DNA from 3 places in the Micromonospora sp. NPDC051227 genome. Region 3 is predicted to be linked to each of the others. Evidence: riboswitches for the same ligand, from Rfam matches in the RefSeq annotation. Region 3 holds a riboswitch; each other region holds the start of a gene.
What was found. Region 3 has a riboswitch for cyclic di-AMP ahead of ACIA47_RS07750 (hypothetical protein). Riboswitches for the same ligand answer to the same signal wherever they lie in the genome.
Positions count from the first base shown of each region.

Region 1: another riboswitch for cyclic di-AMP. It lies ahead of ACIA47_RS09995 (NlpC/P60 family protein); the one in region 3 lies ahead of ACIA47_RS07750 (hypothetical protein).
Region 2: another riboswitch for cyclic di-AMP. It lies ahead of ACIA47_RS26715 (C39 family peptidase); the one in region 3 lies ahead of ACIA47_RS07750 (hypothetical protein).

Region 1 covers NZ_JBITET010000003.1:420,562-427,524, forward strand. Annotated here, with positions in the region: gene ACIA47_RS09970 (LD-carboxypeptidase) at 1-824, shown strand, start outside; gene ACIA47_RS09975 (hypothetical protein) at 852-1,031, shown strand; tRNA gene ACIA47_RS09980 (tRNA-Gly) at 1,133-1,206, opposite strand; gene ACIA47_RS09985 (pyridoxamine 5'-phosphate oxidase family protein) at 1,452-2,009, opposite strand; gene dcd (dCTP deaminase) at 2,109-2,687, shown strand; gene ACIA47_RS09995 (NlpC/P60 family protein) at 2,760-3,800, opposite strand; cyclic di-AMP (ydaO/yuaA leader) riboswitch at 3,814-3,949, opposite strand; gene ACIA47_RS10000 (N-acetylmuramoyl-L-alanine amidase) at 4,185-6,167, shown strand; gene ACIA47_RS10005 (NlpC/P60 family protein) at 6,223-6,963, opposite strand, start outside.
Region 2 covers NZ_JBITET010000013.1:134,867-141,829, forward strand. Annotated here, with positions in the region: gene ACIA47_RS26700 (acyltransferase family protein) at 1-785, shown strand, start outside; gene ACIA47_RS26705 (hypothetical protein) at 878-1,300, shown strand; gene ACIA47_RS26710 (hypothetical protein) at 1,434-2,204, shown strand; cyclic di-AMP (ydaO/yuaA leader) riboswitch at 2,489-2,629, shown strand; gene ACIA47_RS26715 (C39 family peptidase) at 2,864-3,712, shown strand; gene ACIA47_RS26720 (alpha/beta fold hydrolase) at 3,836-4,582, shown strand; gene ACIA47_RS26725 (CDP-glycerol glycerophosphotransferase family protein) at 4,605-6,275, opposite strand; gene ACIA47_RS26730 (D-ribitol-5-phosphate cytidylyltransferase) at 6,309-6,963, opposite strand, start outside.
Region 3 covers NZ_JBITET010000002.1:778,089-785,051, forward strand. Annotated here, with positions in the region: gene ACIA47_RS07720 (heavy metal translocating P-type ATPase) at 1-1,192, opposite strand, end outside; gene ACIA47_RS07725 (hypothetical protein) at 1,205-2,152, opposite strand; gene ACIA47_RS07730 (heavy-metal-associated domain-containing protein) at 2,166-2,375, opposite strand; gene ACIA47_RS07735 (metal-sensitive transcriptional regulator) at 2,470-2,766, shown strand; partial or broken gene ACIA47_RS07740 (HAD family hydrolase) at 2,773-3,117, opposite strand; gene ACIA47_RS07745 (YibE/F family protein) at 3,455-4,825, shown strand; cyclic di-AMP (ydaO/yuaA leader) riboswitch at 4,992-5,122, shown strand; gene ACIA47_RS07750 (hypothetical protein) at 5,127-6,146, shown strand; gene ACIA47_RS07755 (carbonic anhydrase) at 6,203-6,940, opposite strand.

The sequences.
Region 1 (6,963 bases), on a different contig from region 3:
CCCAGGTACGCGGCATTCTCGCCGTCGTCGGCGGCGACGACCAGATCACGGTCATCCCCCACCTGGACGCCGACCTGGCCCGAGCCGACCCGAAGCCGTTCCTCGGCACCAGCGACAACACCAACCTGCACCACTGGCTCTGGGGCCTCGGCATCGCCAGTTTCTACGGCGGATCCTCCCAGGTGCACCTCGGCCCCGGGCCTGCCGTCGACGACATCCACGTCCGGTCGCTGCGAGCGGCACTACTCACCGGGGAACGGCTGGAGATCACCGACCCGGGTGAGTCCGAGGACATCGGCATCGACTGGGCGGACCCACAGGCGTTGAAGTCCTTCGGAGAGCGCGAACCGACGGAGCCGTGGAGCTGGTACGGGCCGTCCCGCGCAGTCACCGGCCCCACCTGGGGTGGCTGCCTGGAAGTCATCCAGTGGATCCTGACGGCGGGACGCTTCCCGTTCCCCCCGGAGGTCCTGCACGGCGGGGTGCTGATCATCGAGACGTCGGAGGAGCTTCTCCCCGCCCGCGAGGTCGGCTGGATCGTCCGATCACTGGGTGAACGCGGTCTCCTCAGCGCCATCGACGCGGTCCTGGTCGCCCGTCCGCCGGTCTCCGACCACACCCGTCGCCCCCCGGCCGCGGATCGGGCGCGCCTGCGCGAGCAGCAGCGCGACACTGTCGTCGACGTGGTGACCCGCTACAACCCCGAGGCGGTCGTCTGCGTCGGGGTCCCATTCGGCCACACCAGACCACAGTGGATCCTCCCCCATGGCGGCCCGGTCACCGTCGATGGTGTGGAACGCCGCATCTTCGCCGACTACCGATAGGGCCTGGCGGGGTGGAGGATCTTCGTCGTGCCTCCTCTGCCGCAACCCGACGACCTCGCATCGCTCGTGCTCCGAACCGACTTCACCGACGACAGCGCCTGGGAGGCCGTCAAGGAAGAGTTTCGCCGGTGGGAGTGCTGCTACAGCGCGACCTTCGTCGACGCCGCCGACGAGTCCGGAACGTACCGGGGCTTCGAGGGGAATTGACGACCGGGCGAAGCAGCGGCTGATGGCACGGTGCCTGACCGTTTGACCCTGAACGTCGAAGGCCCTGACGGGGACTCTCGTCCTGGCCAGGGCCTTCGCAGTGGAGCGGGTGACGGGAATCGAACCCGCACTGTCAGCTTGGGAAGCTGATGTTCTGCCATTGAACTACACCCGCAAGCGGCACCACTGTACCCGAGTCGTCGAGCCTCTGCACCCAGGTCCCCCCGCCGGCCGCAGGTGTCCGCGTACCGCACCGCCCGGGTTGATCCACTCGGCTTGCTGGAAGTCGGGGCATCCGGAGCGCCGGGACACCGCGACTTCATTGAAGTCGAGTTGATCACGCGGCCGGCGGGTCGGTGCGTACGCCCCGGTGCCGGCTCCGTTACGACGGAGCCGGCACCGATGATCTTCCGGCGGTGGTCAGGCGGCAGTGCACTGGACGTCACGGCTGAGGCGGGTCGGGCGCGCCTGCGGGACGGCGAGGGGCGAGGCCACCGCCGACGGGGCGTTTGGGTCGAGCCAGACCCGAACTGCCGGCCGACCGGGCGCGAGGCCCGGAATGCCAGCGATGTGCTGCTCGCGGCGGGTGAGCATGGCCACGTCGACGGTGAACTCGAAGAGCCGCCAGTCGACCTGCGGCTCGGCCCGGGCACTCTGCGCCAGCTGCGCCACCCGGACCGGATCGGTCACCGGACGGGCGCGCCCCGCCACGTACGCCTCGTCGTCGCTCTCCTCAGCAGGGAACGAGTGCAGCGCGTAACGGCCGTCACGTTCGAGGTCGCGGCGCTTGGGCGAGTCGATGATGAAGCAGAACAGCCCCTCGGCGGTGATGACCGGGGAGACCGGATGGACGCGGGGCCCGCCGTCGGCACGGACCGTGGCCAGATAGCCGAAGCCCGGCCCGTACTGCTGGAGGAGAACGCGGATCCCGTCGGCGAGTCGGGGCTCGTCGGCGGCGAATTCGGACCAGGAAGCCATGTGGGCATTCTATCGAACAAATGTACGAGCAGCGACCTCGACGCGCTGGTCACCGGCACCGAATCCGGCAACTTTTGGCAACGCGGCTATGGTGGTCCGATGCTGCTCTCCGACCGCGACCTGGTCTCCGAGATCAAGGCCGGCACGCTGGGCCTGGAGCCGTTCGAGCCCACTTTGGTCCAACCGTCCAGCATCGACGTCCGACTCGACCGGCTGTTCCGGGTCTTCAACAACCACCTCTACACCCACATCGATCCCGCCATGCAGCAGGACGACCTGACCTCGGCGGTCGAGGTCCCCGACGGCGAGCCGTTCGTGCTGCACCCGGGGGAGTTCGTGCTCGCCTCGACGCTGGAGGTCATCTCGCTGGGTGACCAGCTCGCCGGCCGACTGGAGGGCAAGAGCTCCCTGGGCCGGCTCGGGCTGCTCACGCACTCCACCGCCGGCTTCATCGACCCGGGCTTCTCCGGTCACGTGACGCTGGAACTCTCGAACGTGGCGAACCTGCCGATCACCCTGTGGCCGGGCATGAAGATCGGGCAGCTCTGCATCTTCCGGCTCTCCTCGCCGGCCGAGCACCCGTACGGCTCGGTGGTCTACGGCTCGCGCTACCAGGGCCAGCGGGGGCCGACACCCAGCCGCGCCTGGCAGCACTGGCGCACCTGGCCAACCCGCTGACGCCCACCCGCTAGGACCAGGACGACGAGGGCCCGCCGCGACGGATCGCGACGGGCCCTTCGGTCATCCGGGTCAGCCCGGGCGGCCGTAGCTGTGGATCGGGCCGTCGTCGACCTTCTTCATCTTGACCGGCTGACCGGCCTGCGAGGCGTGTACCACCCAGCCGCCGCCGACGTACATGCCGACGTGGTGGATGTCGCTGTAGTAGAAGACCAGGTCGCCGGGGCGGAGGTCACCCCTGCTGACGTTCTTGGTGACGCGGCTCTGCGCGGCGGCGTTGTGCGGCAGCGACACGCCAGCCTTCGCCCAGGCGGCCAGCATCAGCCCGGAGCAGTCGTACGAGTTCGGACCCTCGGCACCCCAGACGTAGGGCTTGCCGATCTGCGCGCAGGCGAACTTGACAGCCGTGCCCGCGGCGCCGCCGGGGTAGCTACCCGGGCAGGGGGCCGGGCGCAACGGACCGCCGCCGCCGCTGCCGTACACCTTGAGTCGCAGCTTCTGCAGGCGGTCGATCTCGTCGTTGATCTGCTTCTTCTTCGCCGCCAGCTGAGCCTCGGTGCGGGTCAGCTGGGCCACCATCTCGTCCAGCGGCGCCTTCTGCGCGGCCAACTGGTCGCGCAGGTCGGCCACCTGGCGCACGTCCTTCTGCTGGTTGTGCGCGAAGCGGTCGAGCATTTCGAGCTGGCCGACCACCTCGCTGGGCGACCGGCTGCCCAGCACGGCGTTGACGGTCGAGACGTTCTCGCCCTTGTAGGCGCGCACGGCCAGGGCGCTGACCTTGTCCATCGCGGCGTCGACCTGGCGCTCAAGCGGAGTGATGCGGGCGGCCAGTGCGTCGGCCTGCTTGCGCTTCGCGGCGAGGTCGGTGCGGGTGGCGTTGTGCCGTTCGATGATCGGTTCGAGCTTGTTCCAGTCGGCGTCGATCTGGCGCTCGATCTCGGCGACGGAGGGGTCGGCGTGGGCCGCCGTGGCACTGCCGGTCAGAACGACGGCGAGGCCGGCCAGCGCGGCGAGTGCGGTGGTGAAGCGGGACCAGCGTGGACGCGGCACGATCGACGCCGGGCCGGCTGACGCCGACCGCTCGGACGACGGCCGCGGGGCATGGAGTGCCACCGGGGTTCCGTACTCCTTCTTCCTGACCGCCTACCGGGTTAGCTGACGGGTTCGGGCGGGAAGTCGGCGCCCTACCGCAGTGGCTGCGGATTCACCCCGAGGGACCTGGGTCCCCGGTTCGTTCGGAAACGACTCGGCGGTGTCGGTCCGTTACCGCCCGGGCTGGGCGGAGCTGCTGTCGGGCCGACGAATGACCAGAGTAGAGACGCTTGTTACCGATCCGCAACCCGTGCGGCCGTGACACTCCGTACGGATTGGACGACGTGACCGACCGTGTGTGAAGAATTCTTTCCGCTTGCTTCGATAGATGGAAAGGTATTGACGTGACCTCCCGGACGGCGCGATGGTGACCTGACCTCACTTCGCGAGAATCTAGGGGGTTCGATGCACCATCCAACCCTGTCGACCGGCTGGCGTGCGCTGCTCGCCACCACCGTGGTCGCCGCCGCGACAACGGTGCCACTCTCGGTCGGCCCGGCCGCCGCCGCGCCCACCACCGACCGCCAGCAGCAGTACGCCGCCGCGGCCACCGAGTACGGGGTGCCGACCGTCGTGCTGCTCGGCGTCTCCTACCTGGAGTCGCGCTGGGACACCAACGCCGGCACACCGAGCACCAGTGGCGGCTACGGCCCGATGCACCTGACCGACGCGCGGCACGTCGCCGCCCTACCCGTACGCGGTCACCACGACGCCGGTGCCGAGGACCCACGCGGCGACGACTCCCGTCCCGCCCGGGCGCCCGCGCCCCGGCTGGTCGAGGCCCCCGCACCCTCCACCGCCGCGTTGCAGACCGTGGACGCCGCCGCCACGCTGACCGGCGTCACCCCCGAGGCACTGCGCACCGACGCGGGCCTCAACATCCGGGGTGGGGCCGCGCTGCTCAGCGCGTACCAGAGGGATCTGGGCGCGCCGGTCGGCGCCGGCACCGACCCGGCGGCCTGGTACGGCGCGGTGGCCCGCTACTCCGGCGCGGACAGCGCCGACGCCGCGGCGGCCTTCGCCGACGAGGTCTTCACCACCATCGGCGCGGGCCAGTCCCGGGTGACCGACGACGGCCAGCGGGTCACCCTGCCGGCTCGCGCGGTGCGGCCCGAGCGTTCCTGGTTGGACCGGCTGGGCCTGCGCCGCCTGGCCCGCCCGGACGGGGTGGAGTGCCCCCGCACCATCTCCTGCGAGTGGATCCCGGCGCCCTACGAGGCGTTCGGCGACGGGGACTACGGCAACCACGACCTCTCCGACCGACCCGCGCGGCAGAAAATCGAGTACATCGTCATTCACGACACCGAGGCGAGTTGGGCGACGACCCTGCAACTCGTCCAGGATCCGACCTACGTGAGCTGGCACTACTCGCTGCGCTCCGTCGACGGGCACATCGCCCAGCACGTGTTGACCAAGGACGTCGGCTGGCACGCCGGCAACTGGTACGTCAACGCGAAGTCGATCGGGCTGGAACACGAGGGCTTCGCGGCACAGGGGACCTGGTACACCGAGGCGATGTACCGGACCTCGGCGAAGCTGGTCCGGCACCTGGCGCTGCGGCTGGGCATCCCACTGGACCGTCAACACATCATCGGCCACGACAACGTCCCCGGCACCATCGCCTCGACAGTGCGGGGAATGCACTGGGATCCGGGCCCGTACTGGGACTGGACGCACTACTTCGACCTGCTGCACGCCCCTCGACTGGACACCGGCACCCCGGCCACCGGGCTGGTCCGGATCGACCCGGACTACGCCACCAACCAGCCGGCGTTCACCGGCTGCGTCACAGCGGGTGTGCCGTGCGCGCCGCGCGGCTCCTCGGCGGTCGTGCTGCGCAGCGCACCGTCCGCGGACGCGCCGCTGGTCAACGACATCGCGCTCCGCCCGGACGGCACCCCGAACACGATGGCCGTGTCGGACCACGGGGCCCGGGCATCCGCCGGGCAGACGTACGCGCTGGCCGGGCGGCAGGGCGACTGGACGGCGATCTGGTACCTCGGGCAGCGGGCCTGGTTCCACAACCCGCCGTCCGCGCCGACCGCCAGTTGGACCGTCGGCGTGGTGGCCACGCCGAAGCCCGGCCGGGCCACCATTCCGGTCTACGGACGGGCGTACCCGGAGCAGTCGGCGTACCCGGACGGGGTGCCATACCAGACGATCTCGCCACTCCAGTACACCCTGGCCGCCGGGCAACGGTACGCCGTCGGCGCGGTGCTGGCCGGCGAGTACTACCGGGCCAGCACGTTCGACGGCTCGTCACCCGGCGACTGGACGGTGATTCGCGGCAAGAACCGCTACGCGCAGATCCAGTTCGGCCACCGGATCATGTACGTCGACCTCGCCGACGTACAGCTGTTGCCGTCCCCGTTGGGCGCGCCCCGCTGACAACCACGACGGCCCCCGGTCGGTGACCGGGGGCCGTCGTGTCGCGCGAGGTGGATCAGCCGGGTCTGCGGAACCCGGCGACGGGCATTGTGTTGATGCTGGAAACCTGCACCGGCTTACCGGCACGTGGCGCGTGCACCATCTGGTTGTTACCCAGATACAGCCCGACGTGACTCAGGCCCGAGAAGAAGAAGACCAGGTCACCGGGGCGGGCATCGCCTCGCGAGATGGCCTTGCCCTCGTTCCACTGGTCACCCGTGTGGTGGGTGAGGTAGATCCCGGCCGCCTTGTAGGCGTACTGGGTCAGCCCCGAGCAGTCGAACGAGTTCGGGCCGGTGGCACCCCAGACGTACGGCTTGCCGACCTTGCCGCAGGCGGTCCTGATCGCGGTACGGGCCGCCGCGCTGACCACCCCGTTGATGGTCGGGCAGGCCGCGGTCTTGACGGTCGTCTTGGGCATCGACGCCTCGAGCTGCTTGATCTCGCCGTCGATCTGCTTCTTCTTCGCCGCCAACTCGTTCTGCTGCTTGGTCTGGGTGACGATCAGCGCGTCCAGCTTCTGCTTCTCGCCGTCGTACTTGGCCCGCACGGCCAGCACACCCTCGACCTCCTTGCGCTCCTGCGAAGCGAGCCGGTCGAGGATGGTGAGCTGCTCGGTGAGCGTGTCCGGCTTGGCGCTGACCAGGAGCGCGCCGATGTCGTGCGACGGGCCGGAGATGTAGTAGCGGGACGCGAGGTCGCCGACCCGGTTGAGCGCCAGCTCGCTCTGCAGCGCCAGCGGCTCGATCTTCTTCTG
Region 2 (6,963 bases), on a different contig from region 3:
CCTGCGAGGTCTTCTTCTACCTGTGTCTGCCGCTGGCGTTGCCGCTGCTGCGCCGGGCCCGACCGAAGCTGCTCTGGGCGCTGATCGTCGCGCTGCCGCTGCTGATCCTCGCGCTCTGGCCGGCGCAGGAGTTGGTGCCGGAGGTGAGCCGCTGGTGGTTCACCCAGATCTTCCCGCCGGTGCGGTCGCTGGAGTTCTGGCTGGGCGCGGTGGCGGCCGAATTGATGCGCCGGGGGCTCTGGCGCGGTCCCCGTCTGACCGTGGCCAGCGTCATCTTCCTGGTCACCTGGGTGGCGGCCGCGCAGTGGATCCGCGCCGAGCTGTGGACCACGCTGCTCGCTGTCGCGTACCTGTTGGTGATCACCGCGGCCGCGGACGCGGACGTGCGGGGTCGGCGCTCGCCGTGGCGGTCCCGGCCGCTGGTCTGGCTCGGTGAGGTCTCGTTCGCCTTCTACCTGGTGCACGTCCTGGTGATGACGAGTGTGCTGCGCTGGAGCGGGACCTGGGGGATCGGCTTCGCGGGCTGGCGTGGCCCGGCCGTGGTGCTCGGCTTCCTGGCGGCGAACCTGATCCTCGCCGGGCTGCTGCACCGCTTCGTCGAAACCCCGATGATGCGCCGGCTCGCGCCGCGCCGTGCGGCCCGTCCGGCGCCCGTCCCCCGACAACGGGCGGCCGGCGACGACGACGCACGGTACCCCGCGAGCAGCGCCCGCGGCGAGGTCGACGGACCTGCCGACGAGGTCGGTCAGGCCGCCGGTCGATCAACGTACGTCGACCTGCGCTGACAGCGTCCACCCTGGTCAGCGGGGTCGGCGCGGCGTGATGCGACACGCCCGTGGTCGGTGCGCCCGGGGCGGCGCGACGGTAGCGTGGGGACGTGCTCCCGGTCGCGTTCACCTGTCCGCTGTGGTGGGTGGCGCGCTGGGCGACTCGGGTGCTGACCAGCCTCGCCGTCGTTGCGGCCCTGGCGCTCGGCGCAGGCCCGGCCACGGCCGCCACGCCAACACCCGGCCCGGTGCCGACGTCGAGCGCGGTGCCGTCCTCGGTCGCCGTCGGGTCGCTGGCGGCCTCCTACCGGCACTCCGAGGCACACAGTGCGGCCCGCCCGGCCCCGGCGATACCGCCGGAGGCCGCCGAGGAGTCGGTCCCGACATGGTCGGTCGACACGCTGGTGGCGCTCCCCGGCGATCAGGGCACCATCGCGGCCGGCGTGCTGCCGGTCCGCGCGGCGGAATCTGACCGACTGTCCCTCGTCGACGCAGCGGGTGGTCGGGCTTCCCGGGCTCCACCCGGGCGCTGAGCCACCGGGACGACCGTCCCGACACCGCGCCCTGTCGACCCACCAGCTCCCTGACCCGCCGGCCCGTGGCCCGCCGTGGCCCACTGGTCGGCGCGGCTCCCCATCGCACTGCTCTCTCCCCGAGGTGCCGACCATGGAGACCGTCGTCTTCTACCAGTTCGTGACCGAGATGCCGCGGGCCGCCGCCATCTGGTCGACGCTGTTCCTGCTGACCCTGGGCCTGCTCACCGTGCTGGCCGCCCGCCCCGAACGGGACCGGCTCACGGACGACCCGCTCCCGGCCGGGCCCACTGCTCGGGAGCTGGCCGCCGCCGAGGCCGTCGACCTGCGCCGCTACGCCGAGGAGGTGGCCGTCGCCGCGGCCGGCGCGGCCACCACCGCCAAGCGGCGACGCGCCACCTGGCTGACCGCTCAGGAGCAGCTGGAGCAGGCCTGGATCGGGTACGACGAGGCGGACACCGCCGCGCGGCGCTTCGCGGGCGCCGGGGCGCTGCCCACCCCGCAGACCCCGCACACCCCGGCCGAGTACGCCGCCCGGGAACGCTATCTGCACCGGGCGGCGATGGCGGCGTACTGGCGGGGCGACCTGACAATGGCGCAGCTCGGCGACGTGTTCGGGCACCGGCGCGGCTGGGATCCCCGGCGACACCCGATCGAGCAGGAGGTGCTGATCAGCCGGGTGGTCCGGGATGCGCGGCTGGCCGAATACCAGGTGGCCGCCGACCGTGAGCGGGCCGCCTGGCGCGACGCGGAGTTGGCCGCGGATTCGGCTCGTGCCCTCGCCGAGGAGGCGTACGCGGCGGCGGCCCGGCTACGCCCGACAGTGGTCCCCGCGCGCCGCACGGTGGCCGGGGCGTTGCGTCCCGCCGTCGTGGCCCGCTGGCGCCCGGCCCGGGTGGGTTGAGCCCAATCCGTGATGTGAGGCCGGTCACCCAATCGGGAAATCGGACGTCCGGCGCGATCGGCGGGATTGTTCCCACGATTGTGGCCGCGTTCTTTACGGCCTGTCCGGTTGTCGCCCGCAGGCGTCTCCGTAACCGCTTGTCCCATCGAGTCACATCATCGGCAATACGCGCAGAAATTGTCGCGCCGATTGGGGTTTACGCAGGTGAACCTGGCTTGGCAGGGCCTTGAGACACCAGTAGTGTCGTCCCGTCCGGTGCGGTAACCGATCGCAAGACGCGACGCCGCATCGACCCGCTTAATCGTGACCAACGAACCGGGGACCCACCAGTAAGTCCGGGGTGAATCCGCGAGCCACGGCCCGCGGTAGGGCGTCTTCCCGCCCGAATCCGTCAGCTAACCCGGTAGGCGGTGTCGGAAGGAGTCCCATCCTCGTGCAGCACCTTTCCACCCCTCGGTTGTTCCCTCGCCTCCACGGCGCGGCGGTGCACCCGCTCATTCGTCCAGTGACGGTGAGCTGACCCCCCCGGGTCATCGCCTTCCCCGCCCGGCCGTGCCGGGCCTTCCCCTGAGCGGTTCACCATCCGCGGACCACGGTCCGCGCGCTGGCGCCTGCCCGGATACCGGTCCGGCCCCGGTGTGCCGCTCTCCCCCCGATCCGTGGAGGACCCCGTGAAGCACACCCTGCAGCGTCAGCTCCGCCGCCTCACCACCGAGCGCCCGTACCAGATCGTCGCCGCCTCCGCGGCGGCCCTCGCGATCGCCACCAGCACCGGCGCCCTGCTCACCACTGCCGACGACGCCCCGGCCGGCCAGCGCACCGCGACCACTGTCGCCGAGATGCGCAGCGACGTCGCCGCCTCCCGCGGCGAGGCTCGGGACGAGTCCCCCTCGGCCAGCGCCGCGCCGACCACGGCCGCCCCGGCTACCAGCGCCACGTCGCCCGCCGCCAAGGCCAGCAGCAATCCTGACCTGACCCGGAAGCCGGAGCGGCCGAAGCCGCCCGTGACCAAGGTGCTCGACTACGACTACGAGGCGCAGAACACCTACTACAACTGCGGCCCGGCGGCCACCCGGAACGCGCTCAGCGCCGCCGGCATCGACCGCACCCAGGAGGAGCTCGGCGCCGAGCTGGGCACCACCGAGATGGGCACCAACTCGGCCGAGGACACCACCCGGGTGCTCAACGCCGAGGTGAAGGGCTCCCCGTACCGGACCCGGATGTTCCCCGGCGCGCCCAGCCCGGCCCAGATGGACCGCCTTCAGGCCGACGTGGTGAAGGCCATCACCGACGGCCGGGGCGTGGTGGCCAACGTCGTCGGGGACGCCACCGACACCGACGGCGGCTGGCACTCCTACGGCGGCGGGCACTACATCGCCGTCGTGGGCTACAAGGACAACGGCCGCACCGTACGGATCGCCGACTCGGCGAACCCGGCCGACCCGTCGTACTGGATCACCACGATCGACCTGGCCAACTGGATCACCAGCCGGGGCTACTCCGCCTGACCCGGGCACGCTGACCGCCGCGGGCGCCGTCCCCCACAAGGGGCCGGCGCCCGCGGCGTCTGTCCGCGCGGTCGGTAATCGACGGCTCTCGTACCCGACCGTGAACCGTGGGAGACTGCGGCCGTGGTGGAGAAAACGGGTGGTCATACCGGCCGCAGGCCGGTCCTGCTGCTGCTGCACGGCATGGGAGCGACCGGGGACGTGTGGTTGCCCTGGGCCCCGTACCTTGAGCAGCACTGGCCCGGGCGGTGGCTGGCACCGGACCTCGCCGGCCACGGCTGGGCATCGCCGCTGCCGTCGTACTCCTTCGCGGGCTTCGCCCAGCAGATCGCGCAGGCCCTCGCCCCCGACGACCGGCTGGTCGTGCTCGGGCACTCGCTGGGTGGGGTGGTCGGCCTGGCGCTGGCCGCCCGCGACGCCGGAACGTCGGTGGACGCGGTCGTCGGGCTGGGCATCAAGGCGCTCTGGTCACCCGCTGAGCTGACCCGCGCCGCCGAGGTCGCCGCCCGCCCGGTGAGCTGGTTCGCCAGCCGCACCGAGGCGGCTCGCCGCTACCTGCGGGTCTCCGGGCTGGCCGGCCTGGTCCCGCCGGACCACCCGGTGGTGGACGCCGGGCTGCGCCAGGTCGACGGCCGATGGCGCCTCGCCATGGACCCGACCGCCTTCGCCGTCGGCGAGCCCGACCTGGCCGCGCTGCTGGCGGCGACCGACGTGCCGGTGGTGCTGGCGCGCGGGGAGAACGATCCGATGGTCACCGACGAACAGCTCAAGGAGTACGGCGTACCGGTCGCCACGCTGCCCGGCCTCGGGCACAACGCGCACGTCGAGGACCCGGCGGCGGTGCTGGCGCTGCTCGACCCGTACCGCTGAGCGGTCAGGGCCCGCACAGGCCCTACGCCGGTGTGGACGCGGTCAGTGTCTCAGCCGGTGCCAGCTCGCGGCGGGCGGCGGTCAGGAACGCCTCGGCGTACGACTCGGCCGGGAAGTCACCCAGGTAGCGGCGGCGGGTGGCCCAGCGGGCCTCGGCCAGCGGGTCGGTGTCCAGCAGTGCGGTCAGCACCTCGTCCACGTTGGACACGTCCCGGCGCAGCACGTAACCCGAACCGGCCAGCGGGAACCGCTCCACGAATCGGTCGCCCTCGTCGCCCATGTCGGTGACCGCGTACGGCTTGCCGGAGTAGAGGAAGTCCGAGATCACGCCGGACACGTCGGAGACCAGCGCGTCGGCCGAGTTGACGCACTCGGTCAGGCTCAGCTCCCGAGCCGCCGCGCCGACCACGTGCTGGCGGCCTGTGCGGGCCCGGTCGGCGACGAGCAACTCGGTCAGGCGGCCCAGTTGGCGGGCCGATGCCGGGTTCTGCGCGGTGTACGGGTGGGCCCGCAGGATCACCGTCGCGCCGCGCTCCAACAGTCGGCGCAGCAGGCTTTCGGCCACCGGCAGCGAGCAGTAGTCGGCGTCGGCGTGGTGCCCGGTCCAGGTCGGCGTGTAGAGCACCGTCGGGTGCGCCAACCCCCGCGCGGGCTCCGGGCGCACCTCGATCGACTCGACCTGTGGGCGACCCACCACCACGAACTTGTCCGCCGGGATCCGCACTCCGGCGCGGGCGTACCGGTCGATCGCCGCCTGCCCGGCCACGTAGATCCGATCGAAGATCCCCGACACCGGGTTGGCGCTCGGCGCCTTGTCGCTGTCGCCGTGGTGCAGCTGGATGTGGGTGAGCTGGGTGAAGCGGATGCAGTGGCTGTTCTTCGCACCGTGGTTGACGTAGAACGCCGCCCGCAGGCTCGGCACCAACGCCTCGTCCATCGCCCGCAGGGTGGGGCAGTAGACCACCGGTGCGTCGGTGGCTGCCGCGATCGGCGCCAGGAACTCCGGCTCACGCAGCACGACCAGGAACGGCCGGCCGATCCGTTCCAGGTACGGAAGCCACATGGTGACCTGGTATTCCGAGCCGGGAGGCGCGGAGAAGTAGAGCAGGAACTCCGGCTGGTGCCGACGCAGCGCGGCGGCCACCGACCCGCCACCGGCCCGCGGCCGCAACCGCCGCCGGGCGAGGTCCAGCGCGACCGCACCGGCACCCGCACCGACCAGCAGGCTGGCGGCCAGCGCCACACCAGCCGGCAGGGCGAGCACGGCGGCGAGCGCCAGGGCGGCGAGCAGCCCGAGCAGGCCCGTGCCGAGCCGGTCGGCGATCAGCGGCGTCCAGGCGCGTACCGGCAGGTTGGCCGCCCGGATCTCCAGACCGCCGGCGGTGCGCAGCGGCCCCACCAGCAGCACCAGCCCCAGCAGGACCAGCCCGGTGGCGACCAGCGCGAGGTTGAGCCCGTCGTCCAGCCGCCGGGAGTAACCGACCAGGATCGCCGCGGCGATCAACGCGGTCTCCGCCACCAGGTCAGCGCTGGGCCGGATCCGCTGCTCGGCGGCCGAGGCGGCCAGCGCGGCGACGGCCAACGCCAGCCCCCAGCCGGTGGCGCCGGTCAGCGCCAGCACGACGAAGGCCAGCACGGCCAACCCGGTGGTCAGGCACCGGGCGGCCAGCTTTCGGACCAGGTCGCCGCGCATGTCGCTCCGTTCGTGGTTCCGCAGCCGTCGGCGTCAGTTCGTGGACGTCGCGCCGGCCGGTGCCTCGACCCGACCCGATCCGGACTGCGCCGGCACGCTCGGCGTGGGTCCGTCACCGGGTGCCCGGCGTACGTCGATCACCTGACCGGTCAGGTCGGAGATCAGCACGTCCAGCGACGACTGGGCGACGGCTTCCGCGGCGAGCAGGGTGTGCTCCGGCTCCTCGCCGAAGGCCCGCGTCCGCATCGGGGTGGCGGTGCGCTCCGGGTTGATGCAGTTGACGCGGACGCCCACGTCGGCCCACTCGTCGGCGAGCGCCTGGGTGAGGTTGACCAGGGCGGCCTTGGTGGCCGAGTAGAGCGCGTAGCGGGCCCGGCCCCGGGTGTAGGAGCTGGAGGTGTAGAGCAGCAACTGGCCCTTGGTCTGCTGCAGGTACGGGAGGGCCTGGCGGGCGATGGTCACCGGGCCGACGAAGTTGACCTGGAGCAGCCGGTCCATGGTCTCCTCGTCCATCTCGGCGAGGGCGCCCTTCTCCAGGATGCCGGCGGTGACCACCACGTGGTCGATCCGGCCGGTGGCCTCGAAGGCGGTCGTCAGCGCGGCCTTGACGTCCTCGGCCCGCTCCACGTGGGTGCCCGTGCTGGAACGGCTGAACGGGAAGACCTGGGCGCCGTAGCGCCGGGCCAGC
Region 3 (6,963 bases):
CGCACGGACAGGCGATGATCAGCACGGCCACGGCAGCGGTGAACGCGGCGGTCGGGCCGGCCCCGGTGCCGAGCCACCAGCCGAGCGTGCCGACGGCGAGGGTGATGACGATCGGCACGAAGACCCCGGAGATCCGGTCCGCCAGCCGCTGCACTGCCGCCTTGCCGCTCTGTGCCTGCTCCACCAGGTCGGCCATCCGGGAGAGCTGCGTGTCCGCGCCGACCCGGGTGGCGGTGACGATCAACCGCCCATCCGCGTTGATCGTGGCGCCGACCACGCCGTCACCCGGGGCGACCTCGACCGGCACCGACTCACCGGTGAGCATGCTGGCGTCGACAGCGGAGGTGCCCTCGTCGACCACTCCGTCGGTGGCGATCTTCTCCCCGGGGCGGACCACGAAGCGGTCACCGACGGCGAGCCGGTCCACGGGGATCAGGGTCTCCACGCCGTCACGCAGCACCGTCACGTCCTTGGCGCCGAGGTCGAGCAGGGCGCGCAGGGCGGCGCCGGCCGTCCGCTTGGACCGGGCCTCGAAGTAGCGACCGGCCAGGATGAACACGGTGACCCCGGCGGCCGCCTCCAGGTAGATGTTGCCGGCGCCGTCGGTCCGGGTGATGTCGAAGCGGAACGGGTGCGTCATCCCGGGTATCCCCGCGTCACCGAGGAAGAGCGCCCAGAGCGACCAGCCGAACGCGGCCAGGGTGCCGAGCGACACCAGGGTGTCCATGGTGGCCGCGCCGTGCCGCAGGTTGGTCCAGGCGGCCCGGTGGAACGGCAGCCCACCCCAGACCACCACCGGGGCGGCCAGGGTCAGCGACAACCATTGCCAGTAGTCGAACTGCCAGGCCGGGACCATTGCCAGCAGGACCACCGGCACGCTCAGTGCCACCGACACCCAGAGCCGGGTACGCGGTCCCCGCAACGGGTCCACCGGGGGCTCCGCGCTGGGCGGGGCCGGCAGCGCGGCCGTGTAACCGGTCTTCTGCACGGTCCCGATCAGGTCGTCCGGCGTGACGCCGTCGGCGTACCGGACGGTCGCCTTCTCGGTGGCGTAGTTGACGGTGGCGCTCACCCCATCCATCCGGTTGAGCTTCTTCTCGATCCGGGCCGCGCACGCGGCGCAGGTCATACCGCCGATCGCCAGTTCGATCCGGTTCGGCGCCTCAGGTAGCGGTCTGCTGGTGGTGGTCATCGTCTGGTCCCGTCAGTTGTGTCCGTGCCCGGGGGTGCCGTGGTCGGTCCCGCCGGTCGGTGCGGGTCCGCTCGGAGTGGGGACGTCTCCGGTCGGGGCAGCGCTGGCGACCACTGTGAACTCGGCGGTGTGCACCCGCCCGCCGTGTCGGAAGTCGAGGTAGAGCCGGTAGCTGCCGGCCGAGGGCACCTCGGCGAGGAAGGTGACGGCCGGACCGGGCCGGGTGCGCCCATCGTCGGGCGTTCCGTCCGGGTGCACGTGCAGGTACGCCAGATCACCCCGACGTAGTGCCACCAGGTGCCCGTACGCGCCCAGGTAGGGCTCCAGGTCGGTGACCGGCTGCCCGTCCCGGCTGACGGTCAGGGTCAGCGACGACGTGCGGCCGGGCTGCGGCGCACCGGTCAGTGTGACCGTGTAGCCGTCGACTGTGGTGCTGGTCGTCGGGTCGGGCAACGGCCGTTCGGTCAACTCGCCGGGGACTGTCACGTCCACGCCGAGGGTCAGCGGCTCACCCCCGGTCGGGGTGAAGTCGGCGAACGCCCGCCACTGCCCGGGGCCGGCGAGCGGGGTGTCGACCCGCCAGGTGCCGTCCGGAGCCAGCTCGGGGTGGACGTGACGGAAGCCGGAGAGGTCCCGACGGGCGACGATCAGGTGCATCTGCTTGTCGTGCGCCACGTCGTACCGGGTGACCGGGCGGCCGTCCGGGCCTGCGATCCGGAAGGCGAACTCGCCGGCCGGGGCGTCGACCGGTTGAAGGGTGTAGCCCCGGTCGGAGACGAGCAGGCCGCCGGGGAGCCGGTCCGTCGCCTCGTCGGGCTCGCCCGTCGCATGGGCGGCGTCGCCGTCCTGCCGGCCCTCGACCACCGGGGCGCTGTCGACCACCCGGCCGACCCCGTACGTCGCGCCGAAGACCGCCGCGAGGCCCACGGCGAACCCGGCCAGTCTCGTCACGGTGCGCATGCCCGTCCTCCGATCACGCGTCGACGAGGTCGTAGCCGGCCTCGTCGACGGCAGCCCGGACAACTGCCGGGTCGAGGGGCTGATCGCTGCTGACGGTGACCCGGCCGGCCGCGAGGTCAACCTGGACGTCGCGCACCCCTGCGATGGCGCCGACCTCGGCACTCACCGCGCTGACGCAGTGCCCGCAGGTCATGCCCTGGACCTGGTACGTCGTGTTGACCATTGGATCGTCTCCTTCGTGGTACCGGTACCCGGTGGGGGTATCTCAACAGAACCGACCGTACCATACCCCCAGGGGGTACGCTATCCTGGTGGACATGACCGCACCCACCCCGATCCGCGGATACACCGCCAGCAAGGACCAGTTGCTCACGCGGCTCCGCCGCGTCGAGGGGCAGGTCAGGGGCATCGAGAAAATGGTCGACGACGACCGCTACTGCATCGACGTGCTCACCCAGATCTCCGCCATCCAGGCCGCCCTCGACAAGGTGGCCCTCGGGCTGCTCGACGGGCACGCCCGGCACTGCATGCACGAGGGCGCCGCCGAGGGTCGGGCCGACGAGATGGCCACCGAGATGATGGCGGCGGTCGGTCGACTGATGAAGCGCGGCTGACGCTCCTCAGCCCGGAGCGGGGTCGAGACGGACCCGACGCAGCAACTGCGCGTTGAGCGCCACCACGATGGTGGACGCCGACATCAGCACCGCGGCCAGCGCCGGGCTCAACGCCACGCCGGCCCAGGCCAGAACCCCGGCGGCCAGCGGCAGCGCCACCACGTTGTAGCCGGCCGCCCAGGCCAGGGCCGGCGCGTCGTTCACCCCGTCGCCGACCATCGCCACCACCAACCCCCGCCGCTGAAGCTCGGCCACCCGATCGTCCTTCTCCGCCGGCAGCACCTCGGCGAAGACCTCGTCGTGCCCGGCGTGCTTGTCGTGTGGCACGGGTTCGGCGTGTGGCGGGTGGTCGGGGTCGGGCGGTGACGGAGCGGGCATGGCTCCAACATGCCGCCTCGAGAGCCGCCACGCGAGCCGTTCGGCCGTCCGACACTCCGCCACGACCTGCAACCCCCGGACGGGCTGGCTAGCATCTCCCACGATGGCCCTCCGAATGCCGCTGCACAGTCGGGCACTGGCGCCGCCACGTCGTGGCGTCGCCCCCGGCCGACCGGGCCGAGCATGACCGTCCGTGATCAAGCGGTCGTCAGGCAGCGATCCGCCCCGCCGTCCGCCGCGTTTCCACCGCAACGGTGAACCGCCCGGCCCGCTGACCCGTATCCCGCACCGGATCGTTGGGAGTCTCGCTTTGGGTTCCGACCACACTCACAGTGCTCCGTCCGCCCCACCACGGGTGCGACGGATCCTCGTCGTGACGGTGGTACCCCTCTTCGTCGCCACAGTGCTGGCCGCGGTGCTGCTCTGGCCGCGCGGCGGGTCACCGCAGACCGATGGTGGTGCGGACGTGCCGCGCTACCCCGGCACTGTCACCCGGGTGGTGAGCGAGCCGTGCCCGCCGGTGCCGTCGGTCCCCGAGGGCACACCGAGGGTCGGCGACGGGCGGTGCGGCACTGTCGACGTCCGGGTGGACGACGGGCCGACCGCCGGCCAGCAGGTAAGGACACCGGTGCCCGACGGGCCCGGCGCACCCCGGGTCGAGGTCGGCGACGAGGTCATCCTGGTCGAGCTGGCCGACCCGACCGATCCAACCACCAGCAACTGGAACATCGCCGAGCACCAACGCGGCACGCCGATGGTGTGGCTGGCAGTGGTCTTCGCTGCCGCCATCGTCGCGTTCGGTCGGTGGCGAGGCCTGGCCGCGCTCGCCGGACTGGCCGCCAGCTTCGCCATCCTGCTCACCTTCGTGCTGCCGGGCATCAGCGCCGGCAGGTCACCGCTGCTGGTGGCGGTGGTCGGCGCGGCCCTGATCATGTTCGTGGTGCTCTATCTGACCCACGGGGTCACCGCACAGACCTCGGTCGCGGTGCTCGGCACCCTGGGCAGCCTGGTGCTGACCGGCGTGCTCGCCACCATCGCCACGGCCGCGACCCACCTCACCGGCTTCGGCAGCGAAGACGCCACCACCCTGTCGATGTTCCAGGGCGACGTGGACCTGCACGGTCTGCTGCTCGCCGGGATCATCATCGGATCGCTCGGGGTGCTCGACGACGTGACGGTCACCCAGGCGGCCACCGTCACCGAACTGGCCAACGCGAACCCCGGGCTGACCCGGTTGCAGCTGTACCGGGCGGCCACCCGGGTCGGCCGCGCGCACATCGCCTCCACTGTCAACACCATCGTGCTGGCGTACGCGGGCGCGTCACTGCCCCTGCTGCTCCTGCTCACCGCCGACTCGCGGCCGATCGGGCAGATCCTCACCAGTGAGTTCCTCGCGCAGGAGATCGTTCGCAGCGCGGTCGCCACCCTCGGTCTGATCGCCGCCGTGCCGCTGACCACCGGGTTGGCCGCTGTGGTGACCGCCGCCGGGCGTACCGCTGCCACGGCGTCCACCGACGCTGCCGCGCCCCGGCCCGAGCCGGACCGCAGCGAGGCACTGGCCGCACTCAGCTCACCGCGAACCGCCGGCTCCGACGAGCCGTACCGGACGCGGACCGCACCCCCATCCGAGGCCACCGACCGGTGGCCGGAGTCGAACAGGAGCACGGATACGGCATGGTGACACTCCTCAGCGTGACCAGATCGGGCATCCACCCTGAGAACCGCGTCACTGGTCACTCAACGCTATGGCGAAATGACGCTTTTGGTCGGCATCCAGGCGTAGCTCACCCGGTCGACTCTCGGGTAACCTCGCTGCCGGTTACCGATGAAGGCGCGAAGCGGCGCCTGCGGTGCCACCGCCCAATCGCCAACCGGCGAGCCGGGGACCCAGGTGCCTGGGGTGAATCCGCGTCAGCGGTAGGGGCCACTTCCGCCCCGAACCCGTCAGCTAACCCGGTCGGCGGTCGACGGAAGGGAACATTGTGACGGCACCCCTACGCCGCTGGATGACACCCGTGGTGGCCGTGATCGCCGCACTGACAGTGCTCGCCGGGCCGCTCCCAGCGCACGCCGCCCCGACGAACCCCACACCCTCCGGGCACGAGGAGGACGGCGAGCCCAAGCTGCTCAACGACGTCATCGAGCAGGCCAACCGCGACTACTCCGCCGCAAAGTCCAAGCTGGACAAATCCAAGAAGCGGCAGAGCGAGTTGGCCGCGGAGGTCGACCGGGCCAAGGCCGACCTGGACGCGTTGGCCCCGCAGGTCGGGCAGATCGCCGCCCAGGCGTACCGGACCGGCCGGATCGGTGCGGTCGCGATGCTGCTGGAGAGCGAAGCGCCCGACTCGTTCGTCCGGCGCGCCGGGATGCTCGACGAGATGAACATGGTCAACGAGAAGAAGCTCTCCGAGGTCAACGAGGTGAAGGCCCGCGCCGAGCAGGCCAAGCTGGCCCTCGACACCGAGGTCCGCGAGCAGCAGAAGCAGACCGCCCTGATGGCGAAGCGCAAGAGCGAGGCCGACAAGGCGCTCTCCCTCGTCGGTGGCAAGGGTTTCACCGGCGGTCTGGTGGATGCCACCTCCAAGGTCGCGAAGATCGGCCCGGGTCGCACGGCCGACGGTGACTGGAAGCCCCAGTCGTGCAGCGAGAACGACCCCACCACGTCCGGCTGCATCACGCCGCGCACGCTGCACGCGTACAAGGAGGTCAAGGCGGCCGGCTTCAACCGGTTCGTCGGCTGCTACCGCCCCGGTGGGCCGTGGGAGCACCCGAAGGGCCGCGCCTGCGACTGGTCGCTACAGAAGAGCGGGTTCTCCCCGTGGCACAACAACGACACCCGGACGTACGGCAACAACGTCGCCGCGTTCCTCATCCGTAACGCCGACCGGCTCGGCATCTACTACGTGATCTGGAACCGGCAGATCTGGTTCCCGGCCACTGGCTGGAGTTCGTACAGCGGGCCGTCGAACCACACCGACCACGTCCACATGTCGCTGCTCTGACCCGCACACCCCCCGTCGAGGGCCGTTCCGCGTGACGCGGAGCGGCCCTCGTCGCGTCAGACGGTGGCAGGCGTGGCCGGGTCGATCGACTCGGGCGATCCGGCCGGGGTCTCCAACGTCGCGAGGCCGGCCGGTACGGCGGCCACCGGGCGCACCGCTCCGGCGGCCAGCCGGTAGGACACCCCCACCACCGCGCACCGTCCCCGCGCCACCTCGCCGGCGAGCACGGGCGACTGCCCGAGCAACGTCTCGACGGTCTGGGCGATGTGGATGTCGACGATGCCGTCGATGTCGTCCACGCCCTCGGCCTCGGCCCGGCGCAGGCTGGGCAGCACGGCGTCGACCACCGCGCCCAGATGGCCACTCGGAGCGGTACCGGTCGCGGCGGACTCCCGGGCGGCCTGCACCGCACCGCACGAGTCGTGGCCGAGCACCACCACCAGCGGGACGCCGAGGACGGTAACCGCGTACTCGACGCTGCCGAGCACCTCGGGGCCGGCGGTGTGCCCGGCGGTGCGAACCACGAACAGGTCGCCCAGCCCCCGGTCGAAGATGATCTCGGCGGCCAGCCGCGAGTCGGAGCAGCCGACTATCACCGCGAACGGGTGTTGCCCGTCGGCCACGGCGGCCCGGCGCCCGGCATCCTGGTTGGGATGGCGCGGGGCGCCATCGACGAAGCGCCGGTTGCCGGCGACCAGCTCGGCGTACGCCCGGGTCGGCTCGCTGAGCGTGGTGGCCCGGTCGGTGGTCCGCTGCGGACCCGGCTGACCGCCGGCACTTCCGGTATGACTCATCCCGCACCTCGTCTCGACGCATC